Regions from separate parts of the Uliginosibacterium sp. H1 genome, predicted to be linked through region 3. Evidence: predicted binding sites of a transcription regulator. Region 3 holds the regulator's gene; each other region holds the start of a gene.
What was found. The regulator FliA, encoded in region 3, starts transcription of late flagellar genes. The targets are predictions, from matches to a motif close to CTAAAGTTNNNNNNNNNNNNGCCGNTA.

Region 1 (4,240 bases), 330 kb from region 3:
ATGGAGCCGCGCATCAGCGGAAATATCTGCGTGGACTGGTGCTTGGCCTGGAAGAAGTAGTAGTGGATGTCGTACAGGCGATCCACCACGTCCATCTTGGTCTTCAGCTCGGGATCGTCGCGGAACTCGCCATTGACGATGCGGGTGAGGTCCTCGCGCACGGCCTTGAGCTGCACCTCCAGCATGGACAGGTTTTCCAGCGGATCGCGGCTGTAGTCCTGGGTGAAGGCGGTCATCACGGCGGCCAGCGTGGCCTGCTTGGTGGCGGGCGTGGCGTCGATGTGGAAGTCCTCGGGCTTCAGCGGCTGGGCGCCCTTGATCAGCGCGCCGTCGTTGAGGTTGAAGACCTGCGGGCCGGGATGCTCCTTGATGGTCATGGCCATCGAGTCGCGCGAGTGCATGAAGATCTCGGTGGAGAGCATGTCGCCGCCGAAGTTGGCCTCGACGGTGCGGGCAGTGTCTTCCTTGTGCTCGGCGTGCACGTTGTCCACGTACTTCATGAGACCGGGGTCGATCTCGACTTCCTCGTCGTAGTAGATGGACGACTTGGCGTGGTGGCGCTTCTCGTCGCGGAAGCCGAAGTCCACCCCGGCCAGGAAGATCTTGCTGAAACCCAGCTTGAGCGCGAGGCCGACGCCGCCGTTGGTGCAGGTCGGGCCGCTGCGGAAGTGCGGATACTCGTTGAAGAAATCGCCCACCGCCGTGCCGAGGTCGGTTTCCTTGAAGAACACCAGCGGCGTGGTGGTCAGCTCGAAGACGTCGGGGTGCATGATGGTCAGCGCGATGATCGGCACGTCGGCGATGAAGGCCTTGGTGACCGGGTCTTCCAGGAAGCGGCAGGTCAGCAGGGTGCGTTCGATCTCGACGTGGAAGTCCGGCTTGATGCCTTCGCGCGCCAGGGCGGTGACGGCACTGCCGCAGCTGAACACCACCATGCGCTCGCGGTTGGCCTTGAGCAGCGGGACCAGGGTGTCGAGCGACGGCCCGGCACCGATGACCACGGCCACCGAATCCTGCGGCATGTCCAGCGGCGCGCGCGTGAAGGCCGGCGGGTGGTCGACGCCGTTTTCCACGGCCTGCTTCAGGCCGACAATCTCGTCGTCCAGGAAGCCCCAGCCGCGGTACAGCGTCCACAGGTCGCGCTGCAGCGTGCCCCACAGGGTGCGGACCTTCTCCGAGTCGTAGTCGTTGAAGAACAGGCCGGCGCCCTGGACGTAGTACGGCGGCCAGTTGTTGTAGATGACGTGGCGCAACTGGTCGGCCAGGATGTCGGGATCTTCGTCGCAGGCCATCGAGAAGTGGAAACCGGTGCGCGCGAAGCGCTGCGCCAGCAGCACGTAGTCCACCAGGTACAGCGACAGGTTGAGCCGCGCGATGTCGGTGTCGACGATGAACAGGTGGCGCATCTCGTAGTCGTCCACCAGGCGGTCGAGGTGCCAGCCGTAGCCGCTGCCGAACACGATGGCGATGGGCAGCTTCTTGTCGCCGAAATCCGCCAGGGTGAGGCGCTCGCCTTCACCCGCCGTCATGTCCATGAAGGTCTGGACCAGTTCGGTGCGGTATTCCTTCTCTATATAGGTATGGAAGTACGGGATGTCCTGGTGGGGCGCGACGTTGTACAGGTCGTTCAGGTAAGCGGTGTCCACGACGATGCGCGGGCGGGTCTTCGGGTTGTCGAAGACCGACATGAGGATCTTGCCCAGCTCCACGTGATCCTTGGCGTCACCGTGGTGGCGGCCGGAGTAGATGGTCATCTCGGCATTCGGGCCGACGGTGAAGGGAGCGGGCAGCTCCCGGCCCATGATCTTCTCGAAGACGCGGGGGAAGTTCTTCTGGAGGAAGAAGAGATTGGCCTGGTAAGTGGCCATCAGCTTCTGGATGTAGGCCTCCTGGAGGGTGGTCCAGCCTTCCTCGATACCGCCGGGTGCCGGCTGCTGAGGGGGTGTCTGCGTCATCGTCTTCCCGATCTATACCAACGCTGCGCTGGCATCTGGGTGCATGGGGTCATGCCAGCGCGGGCGCGCAGACACGATTCTTTTCACGTATTTGACCGACATGCGGGGCACGGACGCAATCCGGGCTTAACCGTGTTATCGGCGACCGTTTCTTGAAACTTGAGCCGTCAGGGGCCTATTTACAGCAAGGCAGGCCACCCGGAAACCCGCGCCATTGCTTGCTTTGCGGGCAGCCCTCTGACGCATGAAAAAAATATCTCTGCCTGAAGGCCAGCGTAACCCTGAAGTGAGGGGCTTTTCCGTCGTTATTTGGCTCATGGCTAGGGACTGGCTGGCACGAATGACCAGCCGCCCACGAGCCAACGGAACAGGCAAGAGCGTCGCAAGGCGATGAAGCAGCCAGACCGAAGTGGGAAACGCAACCATAAAGGAAATGCATCATGGCTATGACCATCAACACCAATGTGTCCTCGCTGAATTCCCAGCGCGCACTTAACGGTACCCAGAACTCGCTCTCTACCTCGCTGGAACGCCTGTCCTCCGGCCTGCGCATCAACAGTGCCAAGGATGACGCCGCCGGCCTCGCCGTCGCAGAACGCATCAAGGCACAGGTGAACGGCTTCAACGTCGCGATCCGCAACGCCAACGACGCCATCTCGCTGATGCAGGTGGCCGACGGTGGCGCCTCCCAGGTGTCCGACAACATCCAGCGGATGCGTGAGCTGGCCGTGCAGGCCGCCAACGGCACCCTGAACAGCGGCGACCGCGCCAACCTGCAAGTGGAATTCGCCGCCCTGTCGTCTGAAATCAGCCGCCTGGGTGAAGCGACCAAGTTCAACAACATCGCCGTGTCCAACGCCTCGACGACCTTCACCTTCCAGGTGGGCGCCGGCACCACGACGAACGACCAGATCACCGTGTCCGTCGCCGACGTGCGTGGCTCCACGCTGGGTATCGGTACGACGATCAGCGTCTCGGACGCCGCCGCCGCGCTGACCGCGATCACCGCGCTGGACTCCGCGATCAACAGCATCACGACCACCCGCGCCGGCTTCGGTGCCGCGCTGAACCGCGCCAACGCCGTCACCTCCTCGCTGCAGATCGCAGTGGAGAACCAGTCGGCCGCACGTGGTCGCATCGTGGATGCCGACTTCGCGACGGAAACCGCCAACCTGAGCCGCGTGCAGATCCTGCAACAGGCCGGTACGGCGATGCTGGCCCAGGCCAACGCCCTGCCGCAGCAAGTGCTGTCGCTGCTGCGCTAAGCCCCGGTTACGGACAAAAGATAAAGGAAACGCATCATGGCAATGACCATCAACACCAACATCTCGTCGCTGAACTCGCAACGTTCGCTGAACAGCAGCCAGAACTCGCTGGCGACGTCCCTGCAACGCCTGTCCTCCGGCCTGCGCATCAACAGCGCCAAGGACGACGCCGCCGGCTTGGCCGTCGCGGAACGCATCAAGGCGCAGGTGAACGGCTTCAACGTCGCCATCCGCAACGCCAACGACGCCATCTCGCTGATGCAGGTGGCCGACGGTGGCGCCGCGCAGATCTCCGACAACGTGCAGCGTATGCGTGAGCTGGCCGTGCAGGCCTCCAACGGCACGCTGAACAGCGGTGACCGCGCCAACCTGCAGGTGGAGTTCGCCGCCCTGGGCGCCGAAGTCGACCGTCTGGCACAAGCCACCAAGTTCAACAACATCGCGCTGACCAACTCGGCCGCCACGACCTTCACCTTCCAGGTGGGCGCGGGTACCACGTCCAATGACCAGATCAGCGTGTCGACCTCGGACATGCGTGCCTCGATCCTGACCATCGGCAGCGTGTCGATCGACGTGACCATGGCATCGACCGCGCTGGCCGCGATCACCACCCTGGACACGGCGATCACCACCATCACCACGACCCGCGCCGGTTACGGTGCCGCGCTGAACCGCGCCAACGCCGTCACCTCCTCGCTGCAGATCGCGGTGGAGAACCAGTCGGCCGCACGTGGTCGCATCGTGGATGCCGACTTCGCGACGGAAACCGCCAACCTGAGCCGCGTGCAGATCCTGCAACAGGCCGGTACGGCGATGCTGGCCCAGGCCAACGCCCTGCCGCAGCAAGTGCTGTCGCTGCTGCGCTAAGCCACCGGACAGGCAACCAGGAGTAGATAAACATGGCAATGACCATCAACACCAATGTGTCGTCGCTGAACTCGCAACGTTCGCTCAACAGCACCCAGAACTCGCTGTCGACCTCGCTGCAACGGCTGTCCTCCGGCCTGCGCATCAACAGCG
Region 2 (4,240 bases), 270 kb from region 3:
ACCGGCAGGTGCTGGAGCTGCGCATTGGCGCGAATGGCGCGCAGCAGCTCGATGCCAGTCATGTTCGGCATGTTCCAGTCCGTCACGACGAAATCGAAGCCGCCCGCGGTCAGCTTCTGCATCGCTGCGACACCGTCCTCCGCCTCGTCGACGTTGGTGTATCCGAGTTCCTTCAGCAGGTTGCGGACAATCCGGCGCATGGTCGAAAAATCGTCAACAACCAGGAATTTCATTTTGGGATCCGACATGGTTTTCTCCGGCTCTGTCCTTGCTTACTTTGCTTTCATGAGATACGGGCGCAACGTATCGGCGAGAATTTCCGCATCGAACTTCGCGACATAGGCATCCACGCCCACCGATTTGCCCATCGAGCGATTCGCCTCCGATGACAGGGACGAATGCATCACGACGGGAATTCCGTCGAAACGGCTGTCACTCTTGATATGGCGAGTGAGTACGTAGCCGTCCATTTCCGGCATCTCGGCATCGACCAGGATCAGGTCGAGTTCTTCGGCGAGACGCCGCTTCTGTTGTTGTGCGTGCGTGGCCAGGCCTTCCAGGCGGGTCCAGGCTTCCATGCCGTTCAGGGCATGCTTGTGGCGGATGCCGAGCTTGTCGAGCACTTCCGCAATCTTGCGGCGGGCGACGCTGGAGTCATCCACGAAGAAGATGTTGCGCTCGCCGTCCTGGTCGATCGCTTCGATGCTGCCGATCGCCGGCTCACCGAAGGTCTGCGCCATGATGGTCTCGACGTCCAGGATCGACACCAGCTTGCCGTCCGGCAGGTCGGTGATGGCGGTAATGAAGTTCTGCGCCGCCATGTTCTCGGGCTGGCGGACCTTGCTCCACTCCACGCGGATGATGCGATCGACGTCATTCACCAGGAAGCCCAGCGTGCGCTTGCTGTACTCGGTCACCATCATCGAACCACCCAGCGGGGCGCCCGGCTTCGCCAAGCCGATGACCTTGGCCAGCGACAGCACCGGGATGACGTTGCCGCGCAGGGAAATCAGCCCCTCCACGCCATGCGGCATGTTCGGCGACTTGGTGATGAAGGGCGTCTTGGAGACTTCGCGCACCTTGAACACGTTGATGCCGAAAATCTCGCTGGTACCGAGGCTGAACAGCAGGATCTCCATGCGATTGGAGCCCGCCAGCCGGGTACGGCCGTCTATCGATTCAAGCAGGTTGGAGTTTTGCGTATCCATGTTTCTCGATCGCCTGGGTTGATGCTCGGCGCGGCGCTCAGGCCGCAACCAGTTGTTCCGGCGCCAGCATGGCGCGGATCGCGTCCGACAGCTTGTGCGGCTCGAACTTCGGCACGTAGCCATCCACGCCCACCGACTTGCCCAGCGTCTGGTTGGACATGGACGACAACGACGAGTGCATCAGCACCGGCACGCCGTCGAAGCGCGGGTCGGACTTGATCTTGCGGGTGAGGATGTAGCCATCCATCTCGGGCATCTCGACATCGGTGAGGATCAGGTGCACCAGCTCCCACACCTTGCGACCGGTCATCTCGGCATGGGTGGCGATCTTGTCGAGCTCTTCCCAGGCGATACGCCCGTTGATCGCGCCGCTGTGGCGCAGGCCCAGCACGTTGAGCGTGCGTTCGATCTGCTTGCGGGCGACCGATGAGTCGTCCGCGTAGAAAACCATCATGTCGCGACCGATCGGCTTGATGTCGCGGAACATGAATTCGTCGTCGTACTTGGTGGTCTCGGAGAGCACCTTCTCGACGTCCAGCATCATGATGAGTCGACTGTCTTCCAGCTCGCTCACCGCGGTGACCATACCGCCCAGGCGATTGGTCAGCATGTCTGGCGGCACGCGCATGTTCGACCAGTCCAGGCGCAGGATGGTATCCACCGCCTCGACCAGGAAACCCTGGGTATGACCGTTGTACTCGGTGACGATCATGATCTCGCGCTTGCCTTCGCGGTCGATGCCGCAGTACTTGGCAAGGTCGACCACCGGCACCAACTGGCCGCGCAGCGACACCATGCCCTCGACGCCAGCCTGCATGTCCGGCGCGGCGGTGATCGCGGGCGTGCGCATCACCTCACGCACCTTGAACACATTGATGCCGAAACTCTCGCGGCGACCGGTACGTGCGTCGACGCCCAGTGAGAAAAGCAGGATCTCCAGCTTGTTGGTTCCCGCCAACCGGGTTCGCGCATCAACCGCCTTGAGCAATTCGGACATTTGGGTGCTCCGTTGTTTCGTTTTTGCACCTGCTCTGCGCAGGTGCCCCACTGCTACAGGGTTTACGACGCCTTTCAGGCAAACTTAAGTCGTAAAGCTGCGCTGCGTCATCCCTGAAACCCAGCCGGAGAGCCGCATCCAGCAGCTTTTGCACGCATGAACGGGGGCCGACACATCGTGCAACACTTCACCCCGCTTTTTCGCCGGCTTGACGGCACCGGAACCGGCTCGCCATCAATGCCGGCTTCCTGCCAGACAAGCTGCTCTCAGCCCGGATATCGGTCCGGGCGACCAGCTACTTTAGGGCGCGGGCCCCGTCATGCATGAGGGGAAATACCCAGCAGGCCGTCGGGCAGGAGGATGGAGACCATGTGGATACCGCGTCGATGCCGCGCGGGATATCCAGCGGAACACTTGGGGAACGGCGACGACGGCCGGGAAGGGGCCGCCGGAAAAGCAGAAGGCCGGGACAAGCCCGGCCTTCGCATGTTGCGCAGCACGTCCGCGATCAGTTGATCGTGAACAGCTTGGAGAAGTTGGCGATGTCCAGAACCTGACGGACATTGCCCTTGACGCCAGTGAGATGGACTTCGCGGCTGGCAGCCTTGGCCTTGTCGCGCAGCATCAGCAGCATGCCGAGCGCTGAACTGTCGAGGTAGGAAACACTGGCCAGATCGACGCTGACTGAACGGCCCGGCGATTGGGACAGCAGCTTTTCGACGGCCTCGCGGAATTCACGATGCGCCTTGAAATCGAAGCGGCCCGACAGGTGCAAGGTTGCCTGCCCATCGTTGACCGTCACGTTTGCTTCCATAGGTGCGACTCCAGTGTTCTTGTAGCTATTATGCGATTCTATCGTCAGATGGCGCCAACTCTTGAGTTGCGCCCTGCCCGAGCCAGCATTTTACATGTTGCTCCCGCGCCCTTCCCCCTTGAGGCGGGCAAGCAGACGGGTGGGGATATCCCGCAGGGCGGCGACCTCCTGCGCTGCACCAATCAATGCCGCCTCCCGCGGCATGCCCCAGACTACACAGCTTTCCTCGTCCTGCGCAATGTTCCATGCCCCGGCCTGACGCATGGCGAGCATACCGCGAGCGCCGTCCTTTCCCATGCCAGTAAGGATTACCCCCAAGGCCTGGCTGCCACTCCAGCGCGCAGCAGATTCGAAGAGCACGTCCACCGAGGGACGGTGACGGTTGACCGGTTCGTCGCGCGACAACTCGCATACCGCCCCGGCCGCTGTGCGGCGCAGGCGCAAGTGGGAATGCCCGGGCGCGAGGTAGGCGGTGCCAGGCTGGATGCGCTCACCGTCCTCCGCCTCCTTCACGCGGATCCTGCACAGACTGTCGAGCCGGCGTGCGAACGAGCCGGTGAACATTTCCGGCATGTGCTGCACGATGAGGATCGGCGGCATGCTGGCCGGTAGCTGGGTCAGGACTTCCTTGATCGCTTCTGTGCCGCCGGTCGAGGCGCCTATATATATATATTTCTCGGCCAGGGTCCGTGCGTCCAGTTGAGGCAGGTTTGACGGTGGCGGGTTTGCCGCGCCCGCCTTTGCTGCACCCCCGCTTGCAACATGGGCAGTCCCGTTCCGGTTCGGCATGGGGTCGGCCCTGGGCATGACCCGTGGCCGGGACAAGCGGGCGGCGCGGATCTTGTCGCAGATCTCGTCCGCGTAGCGCTGCATGCCGGCCACCGGTTCGACGCGTGGCTTGGAAATGACGTCCACCGCCCCGAGCTCCAGCGCGCGAAGGCTGGTCTCGGAGCCCTTGTCGGTCAGCGCGGAGATCATGATCACCGGCATCGGCCGCAGCCGCATCAGGCGATCCAGGAATTCCAGCCCGTCCATGCCGGGCATCTCGACGTCCAGGGTCAGCACGTCGGGCGACAGTTGCTTGATGGCTTCGCGGGCGGCCTGCGCGCTACCCGCGGTGCCGACGACCTCGAGGTCGGGCGCTGCGTTGATCAGTTCACAGAGGATGCTGCGCATCAGCGCCGAGTCATCTACAACCAGCACCCGGGTCTTCATCGGTCG
Region 3 (4,240 bases):
CGTGCAACCGCGCGACGGTGCGGGCGGCAGCTGCGAAGCAGGCCTTGGTGAAATAACCAGCAAGCAGTGCCACACGGAAAGAGAAACGCCGGGAATTCCCCGGCGTTTCTCTTTCTTTCTGTGCAACCTCGTTGTCCTGGTGCTCAGGCCGTCGGTTTGATCGCCACCAGGTTGATCAGCGTTTCTTCACGCCTAGCCGGCGGCTGGATGCGGAACACCCTTTCGAGAATCCCCAGGTCTTCCCTGCTCCACCACAGGAAGGGATAGGACACGCGCTCGTCCGGCACGTCGAAGCCCGCCTGACGCACCATCGCCAGATATTCCTCCGCGGTCTTCTGCACCTCCATCGGATGACGGAACAGCAGGCGGATCATCCAGGAATGGATGTAGCGCTTCGTCGACTCGGCGAACAACAGCATGCCACCGGGTTTCAGCACGCGGAAGAACTCGCGGATCGCGGCGTCCTGATCGATCAGGTGGTGGAAAGTCTGGTGGCAGAACAACACGTCGACCGAGTCGTCCGGCAGCAGGATGCGCGAGCTGGAGCAACGCACGAACTCTGCGTCGACGCCGGCCGCCGCGACTTCGCGACCCGCGGCCTCGATCATCTCCGGGTCGATGTCCATGCCGATCAGTCGCTTCGGCGCAAAACGCTCGTGCAGCTTGGCCAGCGAACGGCCGTAGCCACAACCGACGTCGGCAACCACACCATAGCTCGGTTTGCGGTCGGGGATCAGGCGTTCCAGATCCTTGAACGCACGTTCCAGCACATGCACCGTCCATGTGGGCGTGCGCAGGAACCACTTGCCAAAGGCTGTTTCGGGAACGTGCGGATCGTTGAAGGCGGCCGCATCCGCCGGGCTGATCGGGGTGTTCATGCCGCGAGGATAGCAAGCCCCGGCATGCGCTGAGGAGCGCTCAGACGATATAGCCCTGTAACCGTGCTTCGATGATGCGCGGATTGTCGCCATGGCCGATGCCGACCAGGCCATCGACCAGCATCTCGCGCTGTGCAACCAGGCTGCCGATCACCGACTGCAGCTTCTTGGCCATCGGCAGGAAGACCAGGTTGGCGGCCCCCACGCCATAGATGGTCGCCACGAACGCGACAGCGATGCCAGCTCCCAGCTTGCTGGGGTCGGAAAGATTCTCCATCACGTGGATGAGGCCCATCACGGCGCCGATGATGCCGATGGTCGGAGAGTAGCCACCCGCCGCTTCCCAGATCTTCGCGGCGGATTTCATTTCCTTTTCCCACGCGCCGATCTCGACTTCCATCACGTCACGCAGACGCTCCGGCTCCACGCCGTCGACCAGCAGTTGCAGGCCTTTCTGCAGGAACGGATCGTTCATCCGGGGAATCTTGTTTTCCAGCGCCAGCAAGCCTTCCTTGCGGGCGGTGGCACTCCAGCTGACGATGTCCGCAATGAGGGTGGCCAGCGGTTGTGCCGGCGGCTTGAAGACCCAGCTCGACATGCGCACGCCGGTACGGAAGGTCTTCCACGGGCTTTGCAGCATGACGGCGCCGGTCGTGCCACCAATGACGATCAGGAATGCCGTCGGCTGGATCAGCGAGCCAAGGTGGCCGCCCTCCAGCAGCATGCCGACCAGGATGGCCAGCACGCCCAGCAACAGACCCGCTATCGAAATGAAATCCACCCGTGCGCTCTCCCCTCGCGGAACGGGCCGTCAGTTCGCGGTGGCCGCCTTGCGGCCACGCTTGTTGCCGTCATTCGGACGGGCATTGGAGATACGCGAGCGCAGGCGCGCAATTGCCTGGCTATGCAACTGGCAGACGCGGGACTCGGAGACGCCGAGCACTTCGCCGATCTCGCGCAGGTTGAGGTCTTCCTCGTAGTACAGGCCCATCACCATCTTCTCCCGCTCCGGCAGGTCTTCGATGGCATTGACCAGTGCGGTGCGCATATCATGGTCTTCCAGCAGGGACAGCGGATCGGCCGCTTCGCCGACGATATGCCGTTCGAGGAAATCGTCCTCTTCCTCATCGCTGAAGTCTTCGAAGTAGACCAGCTGGTAGCCGCGGGCCTCCTGCAGCATCTTCTGGTAATCCGGCAGGTTCATGCCCAGGCTCTCCGCCAGTTCCCGCTCGGTAGGCTGGCGGCCGTGCAGTTGCTCCAGGCTGTGCACCGCGGTTTCGATGCGTCGCATCTCGCGACGCAGGCTGCGCGGCAGCCAGTCGTTCTCGCGCAGGCCGTCGAGCATGGCGCCGCGGATACGCTGCACTGCGTAGGTTTCGAACTGCGCGCCCAGGCCTTCCTCATAGCGGCCGATGGCGTCCAGCAGACCCATCATGCCGTTCTGGATGATGTCCTCGACCTGCACGCTGGCGGGCAGCTTGGCCATCAGATGGTAGGCAATGCGCTTCACCAGTGGCGCATACCGCGTCACCAACTGGTCTTTGTCGAGCGTTCCGGCCGCGTTGTACATGGCGCTCTCTCTCATTTATCAGGTCGACCCGTGCCACAAAGCTTGTGAGTGCCATTGTGGGTCGCCCCTGCATTGCTTGCTGTGCGGAAAAACACCCGGCAAAGCCGTCTTATCGGCTGTTTGCCATCATCCGTCCGCGGTTTGACGCCAAGGCCTGCGGCGTCATCGTCTGTCTCTGCAGACGTTGCGTGAACCCTTCTTGTTCCCCGGAACCCGGCGGCAGTTGCATGGCACCGGCCAGACTGGTCACCGTCTGCACGTCAATGCCTAGCAGGCGCCATGCCACCGAGCGCAGGTTGGCGGTCAGTGCCTGGGTCTCCGGCGTCGGCGCTGCAGAGAGAGCCAGCCCGACGGACAGGCTATCGGCGCAGGCCACACATCTCTTTAGCGCAGCATAAGCTTCGGTATAGGCCCGTGCATTCGGGTCAACCACAAGCAATAGCCGGGGCGCGGCGGCAATCAGTGGCGATACGCCGAGAACATCGTGCGGACGCGCGTGGATCAGCCATTCATCGCAGTCATGCTGAAACTCGGCGAGCAGCGCCTGCGTGCGCTGGCGCAGCACGCGGTCCGCCAGATGCTGCGACAACCGTGCCACCGACAGCACGCTCAGTCCGGGATGGATTGCCACCCGGCAAGATTCGCCGGCAACGTGCCCTTCTGCCGCCTGCAGCAGGTCGAAGCGTGTCGATGCCCCGAGTGCCTCGCACAGGTTGCCGGCAGCCGGGGATTCGTCCAGCACCAGCGTGCGCACGCCTTCGGCGGACCTTGCATGCAGCTGTCGTGCAAGCCATGCAGTTGCCCCGTGGCCACAGGCCAGCGCCCCCAGCACCTCGGGCGGACGATGGTTGAACAGCCTGCGCAGGCCAGCGGCCTGGTCCTCGCTCGCAATCCTCATGCAGCCCCCCGTTGCTGCCGGTCACCCTGACGACGGTTGCGGCTGGCCATCAACATCGCGGCTGCGGCGTCGTCGAGCTTGTAGGGCGAATCGGCCGGGATCTCGCGCAGCGCGCGATGGATCAGGTAGGTGCGGTTGGGCAGGTGCAGATCTTCCGGCACGCGCTGTCCGTTGGCGACGTAGAAGACATCCAGCTCGTGGCGGGCGGCGACGTCGATCACGGGTGCCAGCGACACCGCCTCGTCCACCTTGCTGAGGATGCAGCCGGCCAGGTCCGGCCCTTCGTAGGCGCGCAGGACATCGTCCAGCGTCTCGCCACTGGCCGCAGCGTTCAGCAGCAACAGGCGGCGCACGCAACCGGCGGAGCGCAGCATCGCCGCCTGGTCGTCGACCATCTTGTCCCGCTGACCGACGCCGATGGTGTCGATCAGCACGATGTGCTTGTCGCGCAGGGATTGCAGCGTCTGGCGCAGGTCGGCCGCGTCACGCACGACATGCACCTGCACGCCGAGGATGCGACCGTAGATGCGCAGTTGTTCATGCGCGCCGATCCGGTAGCCGTCGGTGGTGATCAGCGCCAGCTTGTCCGCGCCGTGGCGCATCACGCAGCGCGCGGCCAGCTTGGCGGTGGTGGTGGTCTTGCCCACGCCGGTGGGGCCGACCAGGGCGTACACGCCGCCGCGGTCGATGATGTCGGCATCGTTGGACACGGCGCGCAGGCTGCGGTTGAGCGCCTGGCGGACCGCCTTGCGGGCCTCCGTCACCGGCACTTCGCCGGACAGCTGCTCGGTGATCTGGCGGGTGAGCTCCGGCGAGAAGCCGGCTTCCAGCAGTTCGCCCATCATCTGGGTGCGGGCCGGTGCGGTACGCGAGATCTCGCTCCACGCAAAGCCT
Region 4 (4,240 bases), on a different contig from region 3:
GAGCCTGAACCTGACTGGCACGGCAACCCCGGCGGGCAGCTGGACGGGCGTGCTGTTCCGCGACAGCAATTGCAACGCCACGCTGGACGCCGGCGAACCGCAGGTCAGTGCCCCCATCGCGGTGGTGGCCGACCAGCGCCTGTGCTTCATCGTGCGGGCCACGGCGCCGACCAACGCGCCCTACAACGCGCAGTACGCCCAGACCCTGGCCGCCAGCTTCAGCTATGCCAACAGCGCGCTGAGCTGGAGCGGCAGCCGCCAGGACCTGACCTTCGTCGGCAATGCCAGCGACGCCGGACTGGTGCTGATCAAGAGCGTCGACAAGGCCACGGCGCAGCCCGGTGAAACACTGGTGTATGTGATCCGCTACGAGAACCGCAGCTCCGGCGTGCTGGGCAACCTGAAGCTGTACGACGCCACCCCCGCCTACACCGTCTTCGCGGCGGCCAGTTGCGGCACGGTGCCCAGCGGCATCAGCAATTGCCAGGTGACGGCCCAGCCTGCCGTCGGTGCCCGTGGTGCGGTGAACTGGACGCTGACCGGCAGCTTGTCGCCAGGGCTGTTCGGCACCGTGACCTACAGCGTAGTCGTGCAGTAGGCGGCTCCATCATGCTGCCGGCCTGCACGACAGCAGCCCGCGCGAAACGCATGCCCCGAAAACAGGAAAGGGTGGCCGAGGCCACCCTTTCCGGGACATCCATGAAACGCCTCAGGCGTGCGCGCTGCGTCCTGCGGTAGCGCGCGTGCGGCGGGCCGGCTTGCGGCGCACGGCCCCCGGGTCGAACTCGCCATCCAGTTCCTTCAACGCGTCCTTGCGGGCCTTCAGTGCCATCTTGAAGGCGCCGTCCTCACCGTACTTCTTCACGGAGAACTTGACGCGCTTGCGACGGCCATCCGGCAGCGGCCAGGAGGCCACCCAGAACCAGCGTTGCTTGTCCTCGGGCAGGTCACGGGTTTCCGATGCGCAGTAGCGGCACACGCCCACCACGCCGGAACGGTTGTTCTTCTTCACGATGTTCGAGTACTCGCGCATCGAGAAGGGCGGATTCTTGTTGATGATCTCGTCACGGAAGGACTTGGCCGCGACGAACGACTTCTGCTTGCCTCCGTAAACCCCGTCGGAAAAATGCTTCCGGTGAATCACCCCGCGACGCTGAATCGTGACCAGCCACCCGTGGGTGCGGCTCACTTCATTGTCTACTCGGCTGATTCCATAAACACTGCCTCGGCTCACGACAGTCCTCCTGCGACATTAGGTTGAGGGCGGCGATAGAGCAGTTTTCGACCGGAATTCACAAAACTTTAGGCTTCGTACCAAAGGCGGTCGGGCGGCATGCACCTTTCGGCATAGGGGCCACCCCTCATCCGGCCTGCCTTGCAAGGGGCCGTCCCCCCGTCTGGCGCTCAAGCTTCCGGCAATCCGGACGGTATTGCCTGCAAGACCTTGGCTTCCACGAAGGTCAGCAGGAGAAACGCATGAAGATCACCGAATCGGCGCTGCAGACTGCCAGCAGTGCCTTGCAATACCAGCGCCGCCAGCAGCGGGAAGCGCTGGAAATCGAAGTCCGCCTGCCCGAACCGGCAGAACAGGTGCGCCTGTCGGACGCCGCCCTGAGCGCCAGTGGCAGTTCGGCCGTGGGCGCCACCGACGAATCCGGCGAGACCATGGACCCACGCCTGGAGATGCTGATCCGCATCGTCGAGGCACTGACCGGCCGCAAGGTCCGGTTCTACGGCGAATCACCCGAGGAGGCCGGCAAGGCCGTGGAGACCAGCGTCTCCGGCAAGGCAGACGCCCCCGCACCGGCTGAGCGTGCGCGCCCGCCCGCAGCGGAGATCACCGTGCGCTACGACTACCACGAGGTGCGCGAGGAGGCGGAGATCGCCAGCTACAGCGCGCGCGGCCAGGTGACGACGGCCGACGGTCGCCGTATCGACTTCGCGCTCGACCTGGAGATGGCCCGTTACGAACGCGAGGAAAGCAGCATCTCGGTGGAGATCGGCACGCCCCGCAAGAAAGACCCGCTGGTACTGAACCTGACCAGCGACCGGGTGCGCCTGGAAGCCGGCCGTTTCGACTTCGACCTCGACGCCGATGGCGAAACCGACTCCATCGCGCGCCTCGGCAGCGGCAGCGCCTTCCTGGCGCTGGACCGCAACGCCAACGGCCAGGTGGACAACGGCCGCGAACTGTTCGGCGCCCTGAGCGGCGACGGCTTCGCCGACCTGGCAGCGCTGGATGACGATGGCAACGGCTGGATCGACGAGAGCGACGCCGCCTTTACGCAGTTGCGCCTGTGGCGCGCCGGCGAGCAGATGGTGTCACTCGCCGAGGCCGGCGTCGGCGCCATCGCGCTGGACCGCCGCGCCACGCCCTTCACGCTGAAGGACAGCAACGGCGCCATCGCCGGCGAAGTGCGCACCACCGGCGTCTTCCTAAACGAAGACGGCAGCGTGGGCACAGTGCAGCAGATCGATCTGGTGGTGTAGCGGGACAGTGGTGGGTTGCTTCGCGAACCCACCCTACGAAGAAGCCCACAACTCAACACGCTTGAGCTCAGATTGGCGCGAAAATCGTAGCGAGCGGGCCGAGGTTGGAACGAGGAGCGGAGACGTACGAACAGTACGTTGAGCACCGGAGTTCCAAGATCGGTTCGCGCAGTAGATTTGCGCGCAAAGCTCAGGAGTCGAGGAGTTGGAGTTCCATGCCGAACGCGGTGATGTTCGCCGCCCTCGCCGCCGTCGCCCCGCCCTTGGACAAGGCGGTTTCGGTTTGCGCCAGCCGCCGGACCAGTGAGGTCACCAGCCGCTTCTGGAAGTGCTCCGAGCATTCTTCCGAAGCCAGCGCCAGCGCCGCGGGCGAAACTTCCAGGTAACGCACCGGGCTCAGGCTCACCACGGTGGCGTGCTGTTTGTGGTCCACCTGGTCCATGTAGGCCGACTCGCCGAAGGTGTCGCCCGGACCCAGGATGACCACCTGCCGGCCACCGATGGACACCTCGACCTGGCCCTCCAGGATGATGCCGAAGCGCTGGTCGGTACCGCCCTCCTTCACCAGCTGGGTCAGCGGCTCGACGACGCGCCACTGCGAGAAGCGCACCACTTCCCAGATCTCGATGTCCTCGAACTCGGTGAAGAACTGCAGCTTGCGGATCTGGCCGAAGCGCGAGCTGTCGGGCACGCGCTCGTTCTCGTCATAGATCTTGAACTGGACCGAGGTGATGTCCTTGGCGAACTCGGCGCCGTTCTTGTAGCGGGAGTAGAGGTCCTTTTCCAGCGCCTTGCGGATCACCACGTCCATCGCTTCCGGCACGTCCGGGTTCAGCTGCGAGGCCGACGGCGGGTCGGTGTTGATGATCTTGTACACCAGCTGCGCCGGGTTCTTGGCGCGGAACGGCAGGCGCCCGGTCAGCATGTGGAACAGCACCACGCCCAGCGAATACAGGTCGGTCTTCTGGTTGAGCGGGTAGCTCTTGATCTGCTCGGGCGACATGTAGGCCGGCGAGCCCACCCCCATGATGAAGGTGGAGTCCATGTCGCTTTTCTTGTGGACGTTCATCGCGAGGCCGAAGTCCGTGATCTTCACGTTGTCGTTCTCGTCGATCAGGATATTGGCCGGCTTGATGTCGCGGTGGACGATGCCCTGGCGGTAGGCGTGGTCCAGCGCCATGGCCACCTTGAAGACGATGCTGGCGCTGCGATGCACGGGCAGCAGCTTCTCGTAGCTGCAGAAATCCTCCAGCGTCTTGCCGGGGAAATACTCCATGACGATGTAGGACTCTTCCTCGCCGATCACCGCCTCGAAGATCTTGATGATGTTCGGGTGCTCGAGCTTGCGCGCCACCGACTCCTCGGCCCGCAACAGCTTGAGCAGGCGGCGGTTCCACTTGGCTTCGTCCTTGCTGCGGTCGCGGAAGGAGATGTGCTTGAGCGCCACCGGCTCGGGATAGAACGGATTCTCCGCGAGGTAGACGGTTGCGGTCGCGCCGCGGCCGATCTCGCGGATGATCTTGTACTTGCCTATGCGCTCTGGTTGGTCGGGCATGTTCCGCGGAGGGCAAACAATGGGGCGGGAAATATGGCAAACAATGTGTCCAGACGATAACCCATCTTAACGCCCGCTGGCGCGGGTTCCGTAGGGATTGCGCGCCGGTGGACTGACAAACGGCGGGATTTTTGCGTAAAGGCTCTTGAAATACATTGCCACGCCCCCAGTTGACCCCGGATTCCCTTGAAAACC

Region 1: a site for FliA is predicted at 2,237-2,263, ahead of VVD47_RS00430 (flagellin N-terminal helical domain-containing protein). Genes of this name have one in related genera too.
Region 2: a site for FliA is predicted at 2,268-2,294, ahead of VVD47_RS03165 (chemotaxis protein). Genes of this name have one in related genera too.
Region 4: a site for FliA is predicted at 1,404-1,430, ahead of VVD47_RS18285 (VCBS repeat-containing protein). Genes of this name have one in related genera too.

The regions. Positions count from the first base shown of each region.
Region 1 is NZ_JAYXHR010000001.1:94,056-98,295, reverse strand. It holds gene VVD47_RS00435 (motility associated factor glycosyltransferase family protein) at 1-1,955, opposite strand, end outside; gene VVD47_RS00430 (flagellin N-terminal helical domain-containing protein) at 2,396-3,220, shown strand; gene VVD47_RS00425 (flagellin N-terminal helical domain-containing protein) at 3,257-4,087, shown strand; gene VVD47_RS00420 (flagellin N-terminal helical domain-containing protein) at 4,120-4,240, shown strand, end outside.
Region 2 is NZ_JAYXHR010000001.1:689,594-693,833, forward strand. It holds gene cheY (chemotaxis response regulator CheY) at 1-248, opposite strand, end outside; gene VVD47_RS03160 (chemotaxis protein) at 273-1,208, opposite strand; gene VVD47_RS03165 (chemotaxis protein) at 1,246-2,205, opposite strand; gene VVD47_RS03170 (STAS domain-containing protein) at 2,714-3,019, opposite strand; gene VVD47_RS03175 (protein-glutamate methylesterase/protein-glutamine glutaminase) at 3,110-4,234, opposite strand.
Region 3 is NZ_JAYXHR010000001.1:422,984-427,223, reverse strand. It holds gene leuA (2-isopropylmalate synthase) at 1-56, shown strand, start outside; gene VVD47_RS01960 (class I SAM-dependent methyltransferase) at 144-878, opposite strand; gene VVD47_RS01955 (flagellar motor protein) at 919-1,659, opposite strand; gene VVD47_RS01950 (RNA polymerase sigma factor FliA) at 1,690-2,448, opposite strand; gene VVD47_RS01945 (MinD/ParA family ATP-binding protein) at 2,558-3,346, opposite strand; gene flhF (flagellar biosynthesis protein FlhF) at 3,343-4,240, opposite strand, start outside.
Region 4 is NZ_JAYXHR010000003.1:356,433-360,672, reverse strand. It holds gene VVD47_RS18295 (hypothetical protein) at 1-598, shown strand, start outside; gene VVD47_RS18290 (AP2 domain-containing protein) at 710-1,189, opposite strand; gene VVD47_RS18285 (VCBS repeat-containing protein) at 1,477-2,490, shown strand; gene VVD47_RS18280 (serine/threonine-protein kinase) at 2,681-4,045, opposite strand.